DNA from 2 places in the Syntrophotalea acetylenivorans genome. Region 2 is predicted to be linked to the other one. Evidence: predicted binding sites of a transcription regulator. Region 2 holds the regulator's gene; the other holds the start of a gene.
The links. The regulator HrcA, encoded in region 2, represses chaperone genes, less so after heat shock. The targets are predictions, from matches to a motif close to TGTTAGCACTCNNNNNNNNNGAGTGCTAACA.
Positions count from the first base shown of each region.

Region 1: nrfH (cytochrome c nitrite reductase small subunit) is a predicted target of HrcA. The motif match lies at 1,206-1,236, and genes of this name have one in related genera.

Region 1 is NZ_CP015519.1:2,996,770-2,999,902, reverse strand. Features, by position in the region: gene A7E78_RS13740 (ammonia-forming cytochrome c nitrite reductase subunit c552) at 1-706, opposite strand, end outside; gene nrfH (cytochrome c nitrite reductase small subunit) at 699-1,205, opposite strand; gene pduL (phosphate propanoyltransferase) at 1,495-2,106, opposite strand; gene A7E78_RS13725 (response regulator transcription factor) at 2,470-3,133, shown strand, end outside.
Region 2 is NZ_CP015519.1:2,311,486-2,314,618, forward strand. Features, by position in the region: gene hemW (radical SAM family heme chaperone HemW) at 1-875, shown strand, start outside; gene hrcA (heat-inducible transcriptional repressor HrcA) at 1,257-2,297, shown strand; gene grpE (nucleotide exchange factor GrpE) at 2,319-2,891, shown strand; gene dnaK (molecular chaperone DnaK) at 2,964-3,133, shown strand, end outside.

The DNA.
Region 1 (3,133 bases), 690 kb from region 2:
TTCGCCAGATATCTATAGAAGGGATGGCCGGAACCGGTGCATCGGATTCCGCAAGACGCTGCACTCCGACAATAAAGGCCGGGCGGGTTACCCGGACCTGCATCGTATCGGGGTCATGACAGTCGACACAAGAGACCGGGTGTGCATGCCCCATCTCATGGACCATTTTATTGAGTTCCTGATACGACATGGCGTGGGTTTTGTTCATACCCGCCAGAGCATCACCATCGCCGAGTTCACGGTACACGGGCATGATCGAGGCGTGGCAGTGCATGCAGGAGCCCGACTGCGGTTTGGTTTGTCGCTCGGTCTGTTCCTGGTCGGAAAGCATGAATGCGTGGCCGCGGCGGTCGCGATAATCGATGGAGAAGGCGTAGCCGAGGAACATGCGCTTAAGCCACGGATCACGCTCTATCTTTTCTTCGGGCAGCGCTTCGCTGCCGCCGTGGCCTCCGAAACGTGTGCGGGTGGCAATTGCAGTGCGTTTATAACCATCGTACTGCTTCGGCCAGTTTTTTCCCCATATTGCTGGATCGGTCGTATCCTCGTTTACTTCGACCAACCGCAAATACGGCGATCTGCCTTCGCTCTTGCGCTCGAAAACATTGGTCAGCAATGCGGTTACCGCCACAGCAGCAATTGCGACGACCACTATCAGCCCAATGAAAATTCCGAGACCGCGGCGTTTTTTGCTCAGGTCACTCATGGCCTATCCTCTCCCTTTCTTCTCCCCGATCCGCTCCGCCGATGCTTGTCGGCAATTCACCGTGACCTACTGAAGCATGGCAATGGACGCAGCTGACTGCATCGGGATTGGTTATATCCTGCCGGAACATTTCATGAACCATATCTTCATGGCACTTGACACAATTGCGCTGAAGAATTTGGCGGTTCTTTCCCTTGATCATGATGGGCTCTTGAAAATCCTGCAAAGTGAAGCCCTTTGAGTGGTGCCAGCCGTTTTCCGCCTTGGCGATGTACTTCCCAATAAAATCGTGTGGGAGATGGCAGTCGACACAAGTGGCGGCCGCATGATGGCTGGACTTCTGCCACGAATCGTATTGAGGCGTCATAATGTGGCAGTTGACACAGGCCTTGGGTTCGGCGCTGAGGTAGGAAAGGCCCTTGGCATATTTAAAGGTATAGGCTCCGGTTCCGGCAACAACGCCGATCAACACCGCGAGTACCACTGTTTTTTTGTCCAATGCCATCACTCCCCCGACTCCCGTGCAATCATCGCCTCAGTCAATACTCTACTATAAAACACCACTTTATGAAGAAGACGCAAGGTTATATGGCGCTCAGAAAGGATTTTTTCGCGGCTGATTTAAACACCGCAAACACGGCCTTAAAATCGCTTGCCCCGGACCAAGGAATACGTATTAGAGACAGACCAACAGCTCTATTTGTCAAGTCTTCTCCCACCGTTATTTGCATTTGGATTTTCGGCAGTACTTTCGTTTCCGGCCGTGCCCCTTGTCTCGCTCTTGCCGTTCAATCGTTGGGGTCAGGGGCAACCTCGGTGGGGCCTTTGATCAGTACGCCCCACGCATCGGAGCCTAAATTCGCCGCATTGGCTTCATCGGTGTCGATATGCATATCGAGGGCGTAGCTCTTTTTGACCCGCACCAGCACATCATCGTATATGATCCCGCGCTCGCCGCCCACGCGCACCATCACCATTTGCCCATCCTCAACACCTAAGCGCTTGGCGTCGGCCGGTGTCATATGGATATGTCGCGCCGCCTGAATCACGCCTTGTTCGAGCTCCACGGCACCGTGAGGGCCCTCGAGGCGGATACCAGGCGTGCCCTCGAGCTTACCCGAGGCGCGGACCGGTGCATCAACGCCGAGTTTGAACTCGTCGGTGCGGGATATTTCAAGCTGCGTCTCTTCGCGCTCGGGGCCGAGCACCCGCACGCGCTCAATACGACCTTTGGGTCCGCAGACGGAGACAGTCTCTTCACAGGCAAACTGCCCGGGCTGGCTTAACGCCTTGGCGGGGGCAAGCTGATGGCCGGCGCCGAAGAGCGCCTCGACATCTTCGCGACAGAGGTGAATATGGCGTACACTGGCGCTGATGGGAATACGAAGTTCCTCACTCATCGACAAGCCTCTCTCTTAGCGCCGCACGATACGAACGCGGCCATTGTAGTTATCGAGCACACAGGTGACAGGAATCAGAAACTTTTGAATTCTTGATACAGTATACTGAATTTCTGAAAATTAAAGAAATTCTCCCAGGAACTTCGAACTAACGTTAAGAAACAGAGGCCTGTCCTTATTTTTTCTAAGTGCTTACCTCTCGCATAAATAAGCCATACCCAATGAAGCAAAAAACATTCTCTTGCGCCACCTTCCGGTTGTCAACCTAAAAACCAACTCCGCCCCTTCCACCCTGCAACGGAAAGTTGTTATAATGACAGCAACTTTTCACCCGCCACAAATAATCCATATCGGAGCCCACCCATGAACCCTGCCGACCTGCCCGGTCCGATCCTGATCGTCGAAGACGACCGCAACACAGCGGCGTTGGTGACAACCTACCTGGAAAGAGAAGGATTCACCACTCTGAAGGTGCATGACGGTGCGCAAGCTCTGGAAACGGCACAGAAGGAAAAACCCGGCTTCGTAATCCTGGATGTAATGCTGCCGGGGATGGACGGTTGGGAGATTTGCCGGGAATTGCGCAAGGTATCAGACGTACCGATATTGATGCTGACCGCTCGTGAGGAGGAAATCGACCGGGTGCTGGGTCTATCCCTGGGGGCAGACGACTACGTAGTTAAACCTTTCAGCCCCCGGGAGCTGGTGGAGCGAGTCAAAGCCATCCTGCGTCGAATGAGGCCCGCCGCACCACCTAAAACCGATGTTCCCAATGTTCTTATACACGATGGTTTGACCCTCGACCTGGAAAAGCATCGGGTGACCGTGGATGATCAACCGGTGACCCTGACGGCCGTTGAATACAAGCTTCTCTACGCTCTGATGCGTTCGCCGGGCCGGGTATTGAGCCGGGAGGAACTGCTGAACCGACTCTATGATCACGGCGAGGCGGTGATCGACCGGGTGGTGGATGTGCACATCGGCAAGTTGCGCCAGAAGATAGCGGACGATCCCAATGCGCCCCGCT
Region 2 (3,133 bases):
CCAATGCCGAGATCTCTCTGGAGGCCAATCCGGGCACGGTCGATGCGGCCAGTCTGCAGGGTTACCGGGATGCCGGAGTTAACCGTCTGTCCTTTGGCGTGCAGTCTTTGCAAGACGACGCTTTGCAGCTTTTGGGGCGCGGTCATTCGGCCAAGGAGGCCGTTCAGGTCGTGACCTGGGCCCGGCAGGTCGGTTTTGAGAACGTTGGTTGCGATCTGATGTTCGGTTTGCCTAACCAGGGCCGGAAGGAATTACTACAGGATCTTGACGCTCTGTTGCAGTTACAGCCGGATCACATGTCTTGTTATGGTTTGACTGTGGAGGCGGGAACTCCCTTTGAGCAACGGAGGCTTCGAGGAGCACTGGCGTTGCCGGATGAGGATGAATTCCCGGAGCTTTACCTTACCGTTCATGAACAACTCACTGCCGCCGGTTTTGAGCATTACGAGATCTCCAATTATGCTCTCCCCGACCGACGCTGTCGTCACAATCTTGCTTATTGGCGTCGCCAACCCTGTTTTGCCGTAGGCGCTGGAGCCCACTCCTTTATTCCCGCTGGTTACGGTACGCGGCGGGAGGTCCCCGCCGATCTGGATCGCTACCGGCAACGGCTTATGCAGGGGCGCGACCCGGCGGTGACCCTGGAGACTTTCGATCGACAGGGGGCTATGGCGGAGACCCTCTATTTGGGCTTGCGTTGCCAGGAAGGGGTTTCGGATAAAGATTTTTTTCGCCAGTTCGGTCTTGGTGTCGCCGAGGCTTTTCCTGAAGCTGTGCGGCGTTGCGGCCAGCGTCTTACCCTCGATGCAGGGCGCTGGAGATTCGATTTGCAGGGTTGGTTGTTGTTCGATCATTTCATCTCTTTTTTTCTTTAACCCGTCTTATTCATGAAGACATCTGCTGCAACAGGCAATAGCACGCAATTTCAAGCCGTGCTCGCTCGTTGCGCTTCGACGTACTGCAAGTACGTCTGCAGGGCAATTGCCTGCGCTTGGTTCGATCTCACGCACACTTGCCGGTTTCGCTACAAAGCCCCATGAATAAGGCGGGTTGAAAGTAGTTATTTTCCTCCTGCCTTTCCCTTGACAAAGCCTATACCCGTTGTTATGTTGTGCTCCGTTAGCACTCCGCTTGGATGAGTGCTAACAGGTTGGATCGGCCGGGTTTTTCCGGCTTGAACTTTTTTCAGCCGGGATCTCTTTTGGGGCCTGGCAGGTGTCTTTTGCTAAGAGGCAAGACACGGGCGGGTGGATGCGATGAGCGAAGAACTGAGCGAACGCAGTCGACTGATCCTGCAAGCGATCATCGAAGACTATACGACTACCGGTGAACCGGTGGGCTCACGGACGTTAAGTCGTCGAACCGGCATCAACCTGTCGCCGGCATCAGTGCGCAATGTTATGGCCGATCTTGAAGAGCTCGGCTATCTTTATTCGCCCCATACCTCCGCCGGACGCATACCGACGGACAAAGGGTATCGTTTTTACGTAGCTAGTCTGCTGCGGGTTCAGCAGCTGAGCCACGAAGTACGGGACCATCTGCGGCGGGAATGCCAGGTTCCTGAACTGGATACCGAAGGTCTGCTGCGTGAAGCAGGACGTATTCTGTCCGCTACCTCCAACTATACCGGTCTGGTTATGGTGCCGCGCTTTACTTCGACGGTGTTTCGCCGTATCGAATTTGTGCGATTGGCAGAGCAGCGTGTGTTGGTGGTTTTTATCACCCAGACCGGCATTGTGCAGCATAAATTGGTAGAGGTCGATGTCCCCCTCACCCAAGGCGAACTGGATGAGGTGACAAACTACCTTAATCAGGAATTTTCCGGACTGTCCATTCAAGAAATCAAGAGCCGTATAGCTTCCGAAATGGCTCAAGAACAAGCTCTGTTCGACAGTTTGCAACGCCGGGCTTTGCTCCTTTCCAGCTATGTGCTTCAGCTCGATCTGGGGGGGCAGGTGTTTGTCGAAGGCGCGAGTAATATTCTGGAGCAACCGGAGTTTGCCGATCTGTCCACCATGAAGCGCCTGTTACGGACTTTTGATCAAAAAAGCCTGCTGGTCGAGCTGCTCGACAAGGCTCAGCAGGTTGAGGGAGTGCAGATTCTCATCGGCAGCGCCGACAACCACAGCGAAATCGAAGGTTGTAGTCTGGTTACCTCATGTTATTCCAGCCGCCGCGGCACGACCGGCATTCTAGGTGTGATCGGACCAACGCGCATGCCTTATGCCATGGTGATTCCTCTGGTCGACTATGCCGCCAGCCTGGTCAGCGATATTTTAAATAGCGAATCGGAATAAAAGATAAAGGAGAAAAAGCCCTTGCCACAGAAAAAGAAACAAGAACAGGACAAAGCAGCGGCCGTAAATCAGGTGCCTCAAGAAGAGGAAGCGTCTGTAGCCGAAAAGTCAGAGCCCTCTGCGGAAGAGGTTCTGGCCGAAAGTCAGGCCGAGGCTCAAAAGAATTGGGATCTCTATCTGCGGGAGCGGGCTGAGCTGGAGAATTACCGCAAGCGCATGCAGCGTGAAAAAGAGGACTTGGCTCGTTTTGCCAATGAGAACCTGCTTCGCGATATGCTGCCGATCCTCGATAATCTGGAGCGGGCCGTGGACCATGCTGAGCAAGATCAGGAAGGCGGCCTTCTCGAAGGGGTGCAGATGACTCTCGACCAGTTCCGCAAGACCCTCGAGCGCCTCGGCGTCGTCCCGGTAGCAGCCATTGGCGAAACCTTCAGTCCCGACTGTCACGAAGCGATGGGGCAGTTGGAGAGCGCCGAACATGCACCGAACACCGTAGTGCAAGAAATGCAAAAGGGATACACCTTGAATGACAGGCTGTTGCGGCCGGCACTGGTAATGATTGCCAAAGCTCCGGCGGACTCGTCCAAGGATTGATTAAATATTAACCGGCCTTTGATTTTACGCTAAGCCATATAAAGAAAACATCACCAAGGAGGATATAAAGTTATGGGTAAAGTAATCGGTATAGACCTCGGCACCACCAATTCCTGTGTTGCCGTTATGGAAGGTGGCGAGCCCATCGTTATCGCCAATGCAGAAGGTTCCCGTACCACACCGTCCATGGTAGCATTTTCCGAGAGCGGTGAGCGTCTGGTTGGCCAGCAAGCGAAGCGCCA